2 regions of the Bradyrhizobium zaerense genome follow, and region 2 is predicted to be linked to the other one. Evidence: riboswitches for the same ligand, from Rfam matches in the RefSeq annotation. Region 2 holds a riboswitch; the other holds the start of a gene.
What was found. A riboswitch is a leader RNA that binds a small molecule or an ion and turns the genes downstream of it on or off. The one in region 2 is predicted to bind cobalamin.
Positions count from the first base shown of each region.

Region 1: it holds a riboswitch for cobalamin, as region 2 does, so the genes downstream of both, metE (5-methyltetrahydropteroyltriglutamate--homocysteine S-methyltransferase) here and AB8Z38_RS10650 (TonB-dependent receptor) in region 2, are expected to answer to the same signal.

Region 1 is NZ_CP165734.1:3,784,747-3,793,122, reverse strand. It holds gene AB8Z38_RS18390 (EAL domain-containing protein) at 1-1,178, shown strand, start outside; gene AB8Z38_RS18385 (4Fe-4S binding protein) at 1,763-1,966, shown strand; cobalamin riboswitch at 2,724-2,923, shown strand; gene metE (5-methyltetrahydropteroyltriglutamate--homocysteine S-methyltransferase) at 3,023-5,338, shown strand; gene AB8Z38_RS18375 (cytochrome-c peroxidase) at 6,156-7,223, opposite strand.
Region 2 is NZ_CP165734.1:2,122,320-2,130,695, reverse strand. It holds gene cobA (uroporphyrinogen-III C-methyltransferase) at 1-183, shown strand, start outside; gene cobF (precorrin-6A synthase (deacetylating)) at 183-932, shown strand; partial or broken gene cobT (nicotinate-nucleotide--dimethylbenzimidazole phosphoribosyltransferase) at 948-1,999, shown strand; partial or broken gene AB8Z38_RS10655 (histidine phosphatase family protein) at 2,006-2,576, opposite strand; cobalamin riboswitch at 2,652-2,854, shown strand; gene AB8Z38_RS10650 (TonB-dependent receptor) at 2,970-5,303, shown strand; gene AB8Z38_RS10645 (PepSY domain-containing protein) at 5,316-6,785, shown strand; gene AB8Z38_RS10640 (hydroxyisourate hydrolase) at 6,916-7,251, shown strand; gene AB8Z38_RS10635 (ABC transporter permease) at 7,252-8,067, opposite strand; partial or broken gene AB8Z38_RS10630 (ABC transporter permease) at 8,067-8,376, opposite strand, start outside.

The DNA.
Region 1 (8,376 bases), 1.7 Mb from region 2:
TCTTCGGGCAACGTAAGGTGCGGCCGCGGGCGTGCCTGGCCGTCGGCAAGCGGCATCTGCGCGCCTTTCTACGGGATGTGCTGGAGAATATGGGGTTTGTTATTAGCGAATGCAGGACTGCTGACGAGCTGCCGCTCGTACTCAGCACGGAGTTCCCTGATCTGATCCTGCTCGGCATTGGCTCGGACCGCATCGAGCCTGGACGATTGCTCGAGATACTGGTACGCGAAGAATTTGCAGGCCGAGTGCTGGCGTTCGGAGCCCGAGAGTCGATCATCATGGCGGCAGTGCAGCAGGTCGGTAGTGAATATGGGCTTGCTATGCTGCCGCCGCTCAGGACGCCGTTTGCAGCCGAGACGTTGCGCGATCGGATTGCCATGCTCTTGCCAAAAGAGCCGGCGCCCCGTCCCGCGGTTCATGTCGGAGAAGCCTTACATGCTGGCTGGCTTGAGCTCTGGTATGAGCCGAAGTTTGACGCGTGTACCCTTAGCCGTCGCGGCGCAGAGGCGCATGTGCGAATGCGGCACCCGACCTGGGGCGTTGTTCCACCGGCCTATTTCATCCCGGAGCCTCAGGATCCGCATTTTAGGGAGTTGTCGCAGTTCGTGATCGACCGCGCGATCAAGGATTGGCATTATCTTCTGGAGCAGCAAACTTCGATCGATCTCTCCATCAATCTCCCGGCAGCATTCCTGATTGACCCGCAGGCGGTACGCGATCTCTGTCGGCGCATGCCGTCGCACCCCGCTTTCGGCGGTTTGACGATTGAAATCGAGAGCGTGGAAGCTATCCAGAACCTAGATCTCCTGGTCCAGGTTGCGCGTGAGGTTCGCTTTCACAACATTGGCCTTGCAATCGACAATGTCGGTGCCAATTGGCCACAGCTGATGGGCCTAGAAAAATTCCCGTTCATGAAATTGAAAGTGGATCGTCAGTTCGTCGGCGGCTGCGCGAATGGGCCCCTCAAGCGAACGGTGTGCCGCCATATCGTCGATGTAGCCAAAGAGTACAATGTGCGCACCGTCGCCGAAGGTGTGGAGAGCCAGGCCGACCTAATCGCTGTGACCGAACTCGGCTTCGACCTTGCGCAGGGCCATCTGTTCGGAAAAGCCATGCCACTGAAGCAATTTGCACAGTCATCTTTCAACCATGCTCCAGCTTGCGTCACGAGTGGCTGAGCGCGGCCAAGCGAAGCCTAGCAGCGCTCACGAGCACCGCCGTGCCTACTCGGCACCAGGCATGAGGCTGAGTGCAATTCAATCAGTCACTTGGCAAGGCCAGTGTCGCTCGCCCCGTCGCAACTTCACTTGCCTCCGAAGCTTGTTGTACCACAAACCCGTTTTTGCAAGCCTCCAGCGAGTCAATCCGCGGAGCTAGCGTTGCAGCCATGAGCGAGGCTTGCGAAAACCTCCGTCGGTGGTGTGTGACCGGAGGTTTGCCGAGATCCGACGTAGACCTGCGTCCGCTCGCGGCTTTTTGTCGCGCGGCCGGTTTCGGAAGCGTCGAGCCTCGCTTGTCCCCCGCGCTGACGTCCCAAACAAACCGACGGACGCTCGCAGCGGTCAAGCCGCGACTGACTCTCAAGAGGGCCCGAGGGCTCTAGCCTGGAATTGAAGCGGCCTGTTGCTGTCGCAGATGCAACATGGTCTTAGGCCCCGGACAGTCGAATTGGGCAAATTGCCCAACCTTGAGCGCGTCTGCGTTTGGCACGGCATTTGAAAGGGATCGCCCATGGCATCGCTCGCCTAAGGAGTCGGAAGGCATGGCTTACAAGATCGTCGCTTCGCAATGCACCGTTTGTGGCGCATGTGAGTTCGAGTGTCCCAACGCGGCGATCAGCCTGAAGCGCGACATTTACGTTATAGACGCCAAAAAATGTACGGAGTGCGAGGGCCATTGCGACACGCCGCAATGCGCGGTGGTCTGTCCGGTCCCTGACACCTGTGTCCCGTCCAAGACAGCATAAGCAGCCCGCGTCCAGAAGGCCTCATCGCTCGATTTCGCGAACGAAGTCGTAGATGTCGACCTTGAGGCGACCACCGGCCGCATGGGGCGCATCGAGGTCGATTAACATCGTTACGAGCTTAAGACGCTGATCGACTCCGAGGAGGCCCTCGAAGGGCCTCTGTCGGACGAAGATCCTCCAGTGGCGGCGTTGAGGCTGATGGTCGCTAGTGACGAGCCGAGGCGAGGCAGATCGGCGTCGAGCGGCCACGAGCGCATCGAAGCCGGCGCCAAAGTCGCTCAGCACGTGAATACCTGGCGTACCGAGAAGATCATCTTAACCAACCTCACGGAGACGGACGACCTCGTGCCTCGTCGCGGGCCGGCCGAACACCAAGGAGTCGACTTGATCATGCGATCCTGGAGCAATCCGGCTTCCCAGTTTCTAGGGAGCCTCATGGGCTATGACCAAATGGATGCGGGCCAAGGCTGATCGCATCTTCCTGACTCGCAGGTTGGAAAAGCTGCTGACGGAAAAGGCCAGCCTCGTCGCGATCATACAGATAGCGAAAACGGCCCGGGTTCGTTCCGGTCGCGGAGTTCATCCGTTTTACGCGAGCAGGGTGTTGAAAGCGAACGCATTTCACAAGCGGAGCCTCCACAGATCCGCGCCTGTTCACCAGGCCGCGCGCAGACCCTCGCACCCTGCTAGTACGCTCGCAATCGCTTGGGCAATATCGCCGCGAGAATCGGTAGGTTGACGCATCGATCCTCGTGCGCATAATTCCAGCCGTCGCGGTCTTTGGATCCGTTTGATCCGGAGCTAAGAGGGAAGCCGGTGCAAAACCGGCGCTGCCCCCGCAACTGTAAGCGGCGAGCCGCTGTCCAACGAAGTCACTGAAGCCATGCGGCTTCGGGAAGGCCGGACAGCACCGACGACCCGTGAGCCAGGAGACCTGCCTCGACAAGATATCGTCCACGGGCGGGGTGTCCCGGTGTGCGCCAAGCAGTTGTCGCTCACGCGATGTTCGCTGTATGCGTCCGCCATGGCCTTTGCCCCAATCATGGGGTCTAAGCTATGTCTATCCTTTCGCTTCCCGTTGCCACCCTGGGAACGTCACGCATCGGCCCACGACGCGAACTCAAATTCGCGCTCGAGAGCTACTGGGCGGGAAAGTCCAGCGAAGCCGAGCTCCTCGAGGCGGGGAGTGGACTTCGTGCCGCTAATTGGGCTCGGCAGAAATCCCGCGGTGCGACCGTCATTCCTTCGAATGACTTCTCGCTCTACGACCATGTGCTCGATACCAGCCTAATGGTCGGCGCCATTCCCGACGTTTACGGCTGGACCGAAGGTCCTGTGTCGCTCAAAACCTACTTCACCATGGCGCGTGGCGCTCAGGACGGTGGTCACGCTCAGCATGGGCCCGGCGTAGCCGCACAGGAGATGACGAAGTGGTTCGATACCAACTACCACTACATGGTGCCGGAATTTCACCAGGATCAGATCTTTAAGTATGTCTCTCGGAAGCCGATCGAGGAATATGAGGAGGCAAGAAGCCTCGGCTATCAGACGCGGCCCGTCCTAGTTGGCCCAGTCACTTTCCTGAAGCTTGGCAAGAGCGTAAATCCCGCATTCAATCCGCTGTCGCTGCTTGATCGGCTCCTCCCCGTCTATGTCGATGTTCTCCGCGAACTAGCCTCGCGCGGTGCTGAATGGGTTCAGCTCGACGAACCATGCCTAGTGATGGACCTCGACGAAGCATCTCGGGCGGCTATCCGCCGGGCCTATGCTCACTTCGTTAACGCCGTGCCGGCTCTAAAGATCATGCTGGCCACATATTTTGGGGCCGTCGACGACAATCTTGAGACGGTCTTGGCTTTGCCCGTTGCCGGGCTCCATGTCGACTTGGTTCGGGCACCCGGCCAGTTGGACGCGATTGTCGCCAGAGCCCGTGGAGATCTCGTGGTCTCGCTAGGCGTCGTTGATGGCCGCAACGTGTGGCGCTCAAATCTGCCGGCGCTGCACGACCAGCTTGCTCCTATGGTCAAAAAGCTGGGCAGGGACCGTGTTCAGATTGCTCCCTCCTGCTCGCTACTTCATGTTCCGACTGACGTTGAGCTAGAGACCGATCTCGATCCCAATCTGAAGACGTGGCTGGCGTTCTCAGTGCAGAAGATCAAGGAGCTTTCGATATTGGGCAAAGCGCTGGCCGGCCATGCTGCCGACGTGGCCGATGAACTCGCGCTCTCAGAGGATGCATCCGTCACCCGCGAAACGTCGCCCAAGATCCACAGTGCGAACGTCGCCCGACGAATGGCCGCCATCGGCGATAACATGCGTCGCCGTCGCAGTGCGTTCAACCAGCGTGCGGACGTCCAACGCGTCGCGTTCGCATTGCCGAGGTTTCCAACGACAACCATCGGATCCTTTCCGCAAACGGCCGACGTCCGCAATGCGCGTGCGGCTCATGCCCGGGGAGCGCTGAATGACACGCAGTACGAGCAGCGTCTCAAAGCAGAGACAGCCCGTACCGTGCAGTGGCAGGAACATATCGGCCTGGACGTGCTCGTACACGGTGAGTTCGAGCGCAATGACATGGTTCAATACTTCGGCGAGCAGCTGTTGGGTTTCGCATTTACCAAGCACGGCTGGGTTCAGTCTTATGGCTCGAGGTGCGTTCGTCCTCCTATCCTGTTTGGAGATGTCTCCCGCCCGAAGCCCATGACCATCAAATGGTGGCGCTACGCGCAGTCCCTGACCAAAAAACCCGTCAAGGCTATGCTGACCGGACCGGTGACGATCCTGAATTGGTCGTTCGTCCGTGACGACATCCCGCGGAGCGAGACATGCCGACAGATCGCTCTCGCGATCCGAGATGAGGTCATCGACCTTGAGGCGGCTGGAGCGACCATGATCCAGATCGACGAGGCCGCGTTGCGGGAGGGGTTGCCGCTACGCAAATCGCGGTGGAAGGACTATCTCGATTGGGCAGTGGACAGTTTCCGCATTTGCTCCTCCGCTGTCGCTGATCGAACTCAGATCCATACCCACATGTGCTATTCCGAGTTCAACGAAATCATCGATGCGATCGCAGCAATGGATGCCGACGTCATTTCAATCGAGGCCTCGCGTTCTAGAATGGAATTGCTCGACGCTTTCAAGAGCTACAAATATCCTAATGAGATCGGGCCGGGCGTCTATGACATTCATTCGCCGCGCATTCCCGCAGCAGCGGAGATCAAGCAGCTGATCGTGTTGGCGCGGCAGCGCGTTTCCGATCGGCAGCTTTGGATCAATCCCGACTGCGGACTGAAAACTCGAAGGTGGGAGGAGGTGCGTCCCGCGCTCGTCAATATGGTGGCCGCCGCACGCGAGTTGCGGGCTGAGACATGATCGTACGGAGCGTGTCGCCAACGTATTTGTGAATAAGATGAACGCGGTTTGGGAGGTCGGGACATCTTGCGAGCCTCCCAAACCTTCCAGCGCTTGCGAATGCCGGTCTGCCTCGGTGGAGGCGATCGCATACAGCCGGTGACAAGCTCGAATCCGGAGGACGCCAGCATGCCGGCCACACCGATCAGATGACATATTCCACCTCACGAACGCTGGAGGCGAACCACGGCCCTATCTTTTCATTTATCCATCGCGTGGATGTGTCCCATCACAACAATCGATTTTACCGCCCTTACAGAATTTTATACGTAATTGGCGCCTTGGCCCGATCTTCGAGAAGAGTTGTTGGTGTCGGGGCGCTGCCAAACGCTGCCGCGTGACGGCAAACTGACCCTTGAGTTTCAGGACACGGCAGCCAAACCGCCTGCGCGATGGATCCCAGCTCCATCAAGGCTCCCCTTGCTAACCGGACAGCTGGCAAGTGGTGGCAAGTGTTGAACTTTCCGGCAGGAGCGGAAGGCTGGCGGCTCGCTAAGTTGCGCGGAGCGATATCCGCTTCTTGTTGTTTGACGGCGAGTGCCCTCGCCGTAAATCGATCGCCGGTAGTCCTCCCTACCGACGAAAGCTGGTGCGATGCGGAACGGAGCGTCGCTCCTGCGTGACTTCTGCCCGGCCTCCCGTGGAGGCCGGGCATTTTTGATAGTGCTGGTGATGAGTGACAGCACAAGATCGTTCATTTAGACGTCATTGCGGGATGCCGGTTTCTTGCGTATCATCTGTTGCTGTTCGGCAGGGAATGAGGCCTGTGCTGCTAAGGCTATCTGTCTATTGAAGGCTTTGGTGTCGTGTTGCTACGCGTTGGTAGCACCGGATATTCGATCTTAGGCAGCCGACCGGTCAGCGAATTCAGAAATGCGACAATGTCGCTTTCCTCCCTATCGCTAAGCTTGGCGCCGAGCTGGACTTCACTCATCAGGGCAACAGCTTGCTTGAGGCTCCAAACTTGTCCCGAATGAAAGTAAGGGGCTCGCAACGCGACGTTCCGCAATGGCGCCGCGCGGAAGACATATTCGTCGCCGACCGCCTTAGTGACAGCGAACCGCCCCTTATCGGCGTCCGGAAGCACGCTTGCGTTCGGCTTTTGCGTCACGCCGAACGGGAAGTAGGCCTGTCCACCGAGGTTGATTCCGTTGTGGCAAGAGGAACATCCCTTCTCCATAAACAGTGCCAACCCGGACTTCTGCTGATCATCGAGAGCATGTGCATTGCCCTCGAGATACTGATCGAATGGAGCCGCAGGTGTAATGAGAGTCGCTTCAAAAGCCTCGATCGCCTTCGCAAAGTTTTCAAAGGTGACCGGTCTCGCTTCGGTCGGAAAAGCGTTCTTGAACAAGACGACATAGCTGGGCATTGAGTTCAAGATACCGAGCACATGATCCGGAGTCGCATTCATTTCCGCACTCGCCTGCACAGGGCCGGTGGCTTGCGCCTTGAGGTCCGCGGCACGTCCGTCCCAGAATTGGGCCGCATTGAACACTGCGTTGTAGACGGTTGGGGCCCGACGTAGGCCGACCTTCCAGCCGTGGCCAACGGAAGTCGGACCGACATCAACTCCGCCGGTCCCGAGATTGTGGCACGTATTGCAGCTAATGATCCCGCTCGCCGATAGCCGCGGATCGAAGAACAGCATCTTGCCGAGCTCGATCTTTCCATGCGTCACTGGATTGTCTTTTACCGCAGGAATGACCGAGGGAATCGGATGGAAGATCTGCTTGGCGTTTCTCATCAGATCATCGTCCGCGTTAGCTCCTGACGACATCAGCAGCCCAACAGCTAAAATAGATGCTTCAGCCACGAGTCGAAGCTCCGGGATCGACATGTTCATACACCGCCTCATTAGTTCTGATTGTTAAACAAGGAAACAGTCGAAAGCGATGCCACGCGGTCCTCGACGGTCCGGCGCAGCATGCACCGGATCCTCTGAAGCGAGGCTGCATCAAAATGTGCGATTTCGAGGTGCTCGCCGCCAGCGTTCACGCACGGGCTTGAGGGGCTTATGTGATTCGCGAGTTCGCTTCGAGCTTAGAGCGCGGCCTTTCTGCTGGTGGATCAGACTAGCGCCTCAACGTTCGGCGTGATGGGCGATCTGACAACAACAGCCGTGCCGCAAGCAGTAAGCTGTCCGGTGGCCGCATCGGTGCTCCATCGAGCGATTGGTTGGCCAATACGCTCCCGCAAAGTTGATGTATCCGTCTTATACCGCTGGGCGCGCTCAGCGCTCACGGTGTCATTGGACAATTAGCAACTGCGATGCCAGTTGCGCCGGAGGCGCAAGTTGCTGATTTAGTTGTAAAACGAGTCCGGACGAACAAACAAAGTCGCATGTGTTGGTTTGATCACTACATTCAGTGTCACAGATGCCACAAGCGCCAGGCCCGGCTAGAGATGACCGCAGATACTTTTGTGGTGAGGTTCGCTTGCCAGCTTGCCGGCCGTACGCGGGAATGGCGGTAACAAGACCTACGCAGCTGGGCGAGACACTGACCCGAGGCGCCCGGCGGTGCGCGTTGTTCACGATTTCGCCGAGCCCTGCCGACTGAAGCCTCTCCGACTCATATGCGGGGCGCTCTGGCGCGCCGCCGCCGCGAAGCCCCGGCTCGTTTGCAAGGACGAGCCTCCGAACCGAACATGGCTTGTTCAATTCCACCTGAGGTTCGGTGGCATGGCAATTGCCATGCTCAAGTCTGAAAGGCGCGGCTGCCCAGAGTCTGACGGTGCGACCGTCCTAGCCAATTCGACAGGTGACCGGCCTGACCCCTGATCCGGCGGGTGTTGGCTGAATTACCTAGTCGGCCCACTCACGGGCTGCTGCTAGCTTTTGAAATCCTGCGCGCTGAGGGCAAAATAAGCTGAACTTCTGCACGAGCAGCCGCTACTTCGTGCTCTTGCGTTGAAAGACGCCGATACAAGAGGACACGCTGGGAGGAGATCGTGACATCATGTCCGCAGATGGCCCAAGTCCTGAGATCCGAGGAAGG
Region 2 (8,376 bases):
AAACTGATCGAACATGGGCTGGCGCCAAACACCCCGGCACTGTTTGCCGAATCCCTCGGCCGCGCCGACGAGGGGCTGGTCCGCACCACCATTGCAGCGCTTGCCGAACAGCTTGCGCGGGGCGGGGCAGCCTCGACGGCGGCCGTCATCCTGTTCGGGGCGCTGGCGGAGGGCGGTCCGTGATGCTGACGCTTTCGCTGATAGGCATCGGCTGCGGCGATCCCGAGCAGCTCACGCGCGCGGCGATCGCTGCGATCAACGCGGCCGATCTCGTCCTGATTCCACGCAAAGGGGCCGCGAAATCCGATCTCGCCGACCTGCGGCGGACGATCTGCGCGGATGTGCTCACGAACGACAAGACGCGCATCGCGGAGTTTGACCTGCCGCTACGCGATGCGGACGAGGCGGATTACCGCAAGGGCGTGGACGGTTGGCATGATGCGGTCGCAGCGACCTGGTCTCAGACGATCGCCGGCCACCTCGGCGGGGACGGCAAGGTTGCGCTGCTGATCTGGGGCGATCCCTCGCTCTACGATTCCTCGCTGCGCATTGCGCGGCGGCTCAATCCCTCACCGAAGATCGAGGTCGTGCCCGGCATCACGTCGATCCAGGCGCTGTGCGCCGCGCATGCGCTGCCGCTCAACGATATTGGCGAGCCCTTTCTGGTGACGACCGGCCGGCGGTTGCGCGAAGGCGGCTGGCCGCAGGGCACGGACACCGTTGTGGTGATGTTGGACGGCGGCACGGCATTCGAGTCGCTCGATCCGGCTGGCCTGCATATCTGGTGGGGCGCCTATCTCGGCATGCCCGATCAGATCCTCATGTCCGGCGCGCTTGCTGAAGCGGGCCCGCGCATCGTCGCCGCGCGGCATGACGCGCGCCAGCGGCATGGCTGGATCATGGACAGCTACATTCTCAAACGCAGGCCGTAGGCCAAGCGAGGCAGCATGCTCCCCGAATGGGTCTACCAAAACTGTCCAAACATCTCCGAGGTTCATCGCGACGCGGCGATTGCGCGACAGGCGCAACTGACGAAGCCGACCGGCTCGCTCGGCCGGCTCGAGCAACTCGCGATCGAACTCGCGGGCCTGCAAGCAACCGAACAACCCCGTGCCGCGCGTGTGCCGATCATCATCTTCGCCGGCGATCACGGTATCGTCGCGCAGGGCGTCTCGGCCTATCCGCAACCCGTCACCATCGCGATGATGGCGAATTTTGCCTCAGGCGGTGCAGCGATCTCGGTGCTGGCGCGTGAGCTGGGATCGAGCCTCGAGGTGGTCGACGCCGGCACGCTGGCGCTGGAGGAGATGGCGGGCATTGTCACCGACAAGCCGCGCAACGGCACCCGCGACTTCAGCATGGAAGCTGCGCTCGAACCTGCAGAGCTGGCATTTGCCTTCGAAGCCGGCCAGCGCGCGGTCGTCCGTGCGGGCGCGACCCAGCCAGATCTCTTGATCTTCGGCGAGATGGGCATCGGCAACACGACGGCGTCGGCGGCAATTGCGGCGGGCCTGCTCCGGGTGAGCGCTGAAGAAATCGCCGGCACCGGCACCGGTGTCGATGCCGCCGGCCGGGTGCACAAGGCCCGGGTGATCGATGCCGCGATTGCGCGTCATAGCGTTGCGGACAAATCGCCCGAAAAAATTCTTTGCGCCGTTGGCGGTCTTGAAATCGCAGCGATCTGCGGTGCGATCATCGCGCCGCGCAGCGCCGCATTCCGGTGCTGATCGACGGCTTTATCGTATCCGTCGCGGCGCTGGCCGCGGTGCGCCTGAATCCGGCGTGCCAACCGTTCCTGCTGCCGTCGCACCAGTCTGCGGAGCAGGGGCATCGGTTGGTGCTGCGCGCGCTGAACGTTCAGCCGCTCATCAGCCTTGATCTCAGGCTCGGGGAAGGATCGGGCGCGGCCATCGCGCTGCCACTGGTGCGGCTCGCGTGCAGCCTTCACAACGGCATGGCGACGTTCGCGCAGGCCAATGTGCCGGATCGTCCGGCCTGATCCGGCTCATGCCACGCACTGATTGACGCACATCACGCGCCAGCCTGTTGCGAGCCGATCGATCCGGGTCAGCGACAACGGATCGATCACGAAGCGCAGGGCCGCGTCCGGCGCCAGATCGAGCGCGATGCAGAGTGCAGCGCGAATGGTGCCTGAATGCACGACGAGCGTCGCTGGCCCGGCGCCAATCCGTGCGAGACCGAGCCGGACCCGCGCGACCTGATCCTCGAAGCTCACCGTTCGGCGGTCGCTGATGCGCGGGATCATTCCAGAACTGCGCATAGCTGTCACCGCCACTGGCCGCGAGTTCGTCATGCCGCCGGCCGGTCCAATCGCCAAAATCCTGCTCGCTGAATTCGCCCACGAGCGCCGGATCGAGCTTCAGCGCGCGGGCCGTCTCGACCGTGCGTCGCGACGGACTCGCATAGCTCGCGGCCTCTCGCGGCAGATACCGTTCTAGCGCGTCCAACTGCGCCCGGTCACTGAGATCAGCCGGCGCGTCGGGCGCGTGGATGGTGCCCCTGACGCCATTGACGACGGCATGACGGATCAGCCAGAGGAAGGTTTCGCCCTCCATACGAAAATCTCCTGGGAAAGTTGGTCGCTGTGGCAACGTCGCCGCAACAGGCACATTGACTCTGTCTTGATCGTAATCCTAGATGACCGTGACGGTTTCCCCGAGAGGGGGTGAAAAGGGAATGCGGTGCGGGGAAATTGTCCCCAATGCCGTAGCTGCCCCCGCAACTGTAAGCGGCGAATCCTTCGTCATCAGCCACTGGGCCCTCGGTCCCGGGAAGGCGACGAAGCGGTAATGACCCGCGAGCCAGGAGACCTGCCGTCAGCCGTGGTCACACGCGAAGATGTCGGTCGGGGAGTACAGACATTTGGCTTCATCGGAGGGCTGAACGGCCGAAGATGGGACCTTGGTTCGCTGTGACGTGCCACCGACGTCACACCGAGGTCCAAGACCATGTCTTCCGTCCGTCTTGCGCGACCGCGCGGCTTTTTGCTTGCGTCCGCCACGCTCACTTCGTTTGCCGCCATCGATATGCCCGCAGCCCTGGCGCAGCAGGCACGCGAGCAGCTGCCGCCGGTGGAGGTGACCTCGCCACAGTCCCGCAAGCCGGCCGGACGCGCAAGGCAGGCCGCACGCCGCGAGGCAGCGCGCAGGCCTGCGACCGCGCTGGCCGTGCCATCGGCAACCGCGCAGACGCCGCTCAACACCAATGCGGTGGCGCAAAGCGCCTCGCGTCTCGGCTTGACCGTGCGTGAAACGCCTGCGACCGTCGAGGTGATCTCGGCGGAAACAATGCGCGAGCAGGGCTACCGCACCGTCTCGGATGTCGCCCAGGGCGCGGTCGGCGTCACCGCGGGTGACAATCCGGCCGAGCCGTCAGCTTTCTCGATGCGCGGCTTCACCAACAGCCAGATCAACACGCTCTACAACGGCATCAAGATCGGCCCGCAGAACATGACATCGCGGGTCATGGATACGGCCAATCTGGAGGCCATCGAGATCTTGAAAGGCCCGGCCTCGCTGATGTCGGGCGAGGGCGCCAGCGGCGGCGCAATCAATTTCGTCACCAGGCAGCCGCACACCGGCCCAATCCGCAACGAGGCGGATGTCTCGTATGATCTGTTGAACTCGTTCCGTACACATTACGGCTCCGGCGGCAGCACCGACGTGCAGGGCCTCGACTACCGCTTCGACGTCAGCCGCTCGTCGCTCAACGGCTTCGCCGACGACACCAACACCAGGACGCTCGATGTCTCCGGCCAGCTCAACTACCACGTCTCCGACAGCCTCAAGGTCTGGGGCGCGATCGAGTATCGGGAGGATCGCGGAAGGGCGTATTGGGGTGCGCCGCTGGTGCCGGTCGCATTCAGCGGCTCGCATGCGACGGCTGGAATCGTCTCCGGCAGCTCTGTCTCGAATTTCAACGGAACGAATCTCGGACCGGTCACGATCGACGATCGCACCTCCAATACCAATTACAACGTCCTGGACAACCGCAACGTCGCGCAAGAAGTGTGGCTGCGTGGCGGCTTCGAGCTGAAGCTGGCGCCCGACCTGACGCTGAAGAGCCAGGCCTATGCTTATGGGGCGGAGCGCACATGGTTCAACAACGAGGTCGAGGCCTTCAACTCCACTTCGAACCTGGTCGATCGTGAGCGCTTCTATGTCGCGCACAGCCAGCGCCTCGTCGGCAATATCACGGACCTGACCTGGGATGCGAATATTGCGGGCCTCGACAATCGTCTGGTCACGACGCTTTCATCAAGCTATCTCGATTTTGTCAGGCCGGGCGCAGTCAACTTCCCCGACGATTCGGTCTCGCTGGTTGATCCACCTCGCGGCTATTATGGCCTGCTCACGACACAGCAGCAGACCGCGCGGATCGACAACGAGGCGCTGTCGTTCGAAGATCGCCTCAAGCTGACCCGCAGCTTTGCGCTGGTCGGCGGGTTGCGCGTCGAGCATATCGGCCTTGATCGCAACTCGACCGACGTGAATGGCCTGGAGAAGGCGAACTTCCCGTTCTCGAAATCCTGGGTCCCGACGACGGGACGTATTGGATACACCTGGGAGGCCGTACCCGGCCTGACCTTCTTCAGCCAATACGCCACCGGAGCCGACATCTCCGCCAATAACATCTTTCTGCTTAATCCGACCGATCCGCTCAACCTGACGACCTCGCGCACGTATGAGACCGGCGTCAAGCATCTGCTCTGGGACCAGCGGGCGGAGTGGTCGTTCTCGGCCTACGATATCCTGCGCAAAAACGTCTATGCGGCGGCCGGCGGCATGCAGCTTAACATTGCCGGGCGGCAGCAGTCGAAGGGCGTCGAGCTCGCCGCATCGGTGCGACCGATCGAGCCTTTGCGGCTGTGGGGCAACATTGCCTATGTCGATGCGCGTTACGCCGACTACAATTTCGTCGGTGGATCGTTCTCAGGCAATACGCCGCCGAACGTGCCGCGCATCGTCGCCAATGCTGGTGCGTCGTACCGCTTCCTGACGTCCTGGCCCGTTGAGTTCGGTATCGTCGGCCGCCATGTCGGTGATCGCTACAACACCGATGCCAACACGGTGACGCTGAACGCCTACACGGTGGGGGACATCTATGCTTTGGTCGATCTCCCCAAGACGGTGCTCTCTGCGGTCGACCAGGCTCGCCTGATCTTCCGGGTGCGCAACTTCACCGACAAGCGCTATGCGATCTGGGGCGATCCGTTCTATCCTGACCAGATATTGCTCGGCGTGCCGCGCACCTACGAAATTTCGGCGGCGTTCAAATGGTAAGGCATTGAACGCATGATGGGCGCGACCGTCCTCTCGCATCGCTGGCTCGGGATCGCGTTCGGCCTGCTGTTCGCGATGTGGTTTTCGACCGGCATCGTGATGCACTTCGTGCCGTTTCCGTCGTTGACGGAAGCGGAGCGCTTTGCCGGCCTGAGGCCGCTGGATCAAGCAGCGAGTGCGATGACAGTTGCCGATGCGCTGGCCGCAAGCGGCATCAGCGATGCCACGCGCGTGCGCCTGGTTCAGCGGAGCAAGGAGCGGGTCTATATCGTGTCGGGGCCCTCGCGACTGCGCGCGATCCACGCTACTGACGGGAATGATGCATCGGTGCGGTCGCCCGAGGTCGCGCTCACCATCGCGCGGACCTATGCGCGTCAACGCGGGCTCGATGCGGCGCGTGCGGCTGTCGTTGCACAAGCGGACTACGATCAATGGAGCGTTCCGAACGGCTTCGATCGCCACCGGCCTCTGTTTCGTGTGGCCCTCGGCGACCTCGCCGGAACGGAGGTCTACGTTTCATCTGCGACCGGCGAGGTCGTGCTGGATACCACACGGAGCGAGCGTGGATGGAATTTGGCCGGCAGCGTTTTGCACTGGATCTATCCGACGTCTCTCAGAAGCAATTGGGCGCTGTGGGACGGCGTGGTCTGGACGTTGTCGCTCCTGGCCTTGATCGCGGCGGTGCTGGGCGCGGTGCTTGGTTTTGTGCGGATCAGGATCTGCGGGCGGCAGATCTCATCGCCATACCTTGGCTGGCACGCCTTTCATCACGTCGTCGGTCTCTTCGCGACCACGTTCGTGCTGACCTGGATCTTCAGCGGTTGGCTCTCGATGGACCATGGCCGGCTATTCTCGCACGGCCAGTTGAGTCCGGCTGAGGCTGGCGTGATCAATGCTTCGCCGGACTGGACCGCAGCCGTATCGTTCGATCGCCGGCCCCTATCGCCGTCGGCTCGCGAGGTCGAGTGGTTTGCCTTCGGCGGCAGTCTCTATCGACGGGAGCGGATTGATCTCGGGGAGCAGGTTGTAATCCGGCCAGACGGTGGGGAGGCGCCGGTCATCAGCGCGCAGGCGATCGGAAACCTGATGACGCAGATCGCAACCGGCTGCGACGCACCGTCCGTGCTTGCGGCTGACGACGACTATCCCGCGCACTCCATCGTTCCGGGCGCGCCGGTCTACCGTTCCCGATGCGGTGCCCTCTGGTTCGACATCGATGGCGCAGACGGCAGCGTGTTGCAGAGGCTCGATCTGTCGCGGCGGGCTTACCGCTGGGCCTACAGCGCGCTGCACACATTCGACCTTCCAGCCCTCATGGCCCACCCCCACATCCGCGATGTCCTCATCGTGGGCCTCTGTGGGCTCGGGCTGGTGTTCTCGATCACCGGAATTGTGATCGGCTGGCGGCGGTTGCGTTTGTCTTTCGCCGGCCAGGAGGCCCGATCAAAACAAAAACCGCGAGAACAACCCCATGCACAGTAGCCGGTGACAGGGGAATCAACGGCTTACACAGGCCCCGGCGCGATGATTTGACTCGTCGGGCAAAACACCGCTACATTGCGACTATTCCGAAATTATAGCGCGGCCGCGCACTCACAGGAGGAACGGCAAGGTGGCAGGCGGCATTTCCATTCACGCGGTCGACGTGGCGAGCGGTCGACCCGCGCAGGGCCTGCGCGTCGAAATCTGGCGGATCGACCCGGATTTGGAGCGCATTGCCGACAGGCGGCTCGGCGCCAACGGCGTGCTCGATCATTCCATCGCGCAAGGCGCCGGTGTGACAGCGGGCGAGTATGAGGTGCTGTTTCATCTCGGCGAGTTCTTTGCAGAAACTGACGGCTTTCTCACCGTGACGCCGTTCCGCTTCCGCATCACGAACGTCGACGAGCATTTTCACCTGCCGCTGAAGTTCACCCGCTGGGGCTATTCGCTATTCCGCGGCGCCTGATCAGTTCGTCAATCGCCGCGACAACCCGGTCATGCGCTCCATGACTGCGACCAGCGCCACGGTGGCGATGATCAACACGCCCGACAACGCGGCAATGGTCACGTCGAGCTTGCCTTCGAGGTCCTGCCACATCCGGATCGGCAGCATGTCGGTTGCCGCATCCCGCAGGAACAACGACACCGGCACGTTGTCGAACGACGACATGAAGGCGATGAAGGCCCCCGCAATGATGCCCGGCCGGATCAGCGGCAGCACGATGCGGCGGAACGTGTAGAGGCGGCTGGCGCCGAGCACCGTCGAACTTTCGAGCAGGGTCGGCTCGAGCTGGGCCAGCGCCGCGACCGTGTTGCGCACAACATAGGGCACGCAGACCACGGTGTGGCCGATCACCAGCGTCAGCGGCGACACCGGCAGGCCGACGAGTGAGAACAGCATCAGGGCGGCGAGGCCAAAGGCGAGCGCGGGCAGCACCAGCGGCGACATGAAGAGGGAATCGAGCAGCCGCGCCGACAGCGTCGGCGAGCGCGAGATTGCCAGCGCGGCGGCAACGCCGAGCACGACGGACAGGCCCGTCGCCCACAGCGCCACGATGAGGCTGTTCTTGGCCGCGAAGTGCAGCTGCCAGGCGTCCCAGAGCTCGGCGTACCAGCGCAGCGAATAACCGGGCGGCGGGAATTTCAACGAGAAACCGCTGGTGAATGAGACGATCAATACGACGAGCGAGGGCGCGATGATCAGGATCAGCGCGATCAGGGCGATCACGGTCATGACGAATTCGAAGCTGATCGCCTCCAGGGTGCGCTTACGCCCGCTCATCACGCCCCTCCATAGCCGCGCGACAGGCGGCCGAGCGTGGTGAAGACTGAGACGACCGCGAGCACGGCGAGCAGGAAGATGATCGAGATCGCCGATGCAAACGGCCAGTTCTGCAGCGTGGAAGCCTGCTGATAGAGATACATCGGCATGAACAGCATCTGGCCGCCGCCGATCAGCGACTGGGTGATGAAGGCCGTAATCGCGGCGGCGTAAGTCAGCGTGCATCCGGCGATCACGCCGGGCAGCGACAGCGGCAGGGTGATCCTGAAGAAGGTGCGCCAGCTGCCGGCGCCGAGCGAGCAGGAGGCG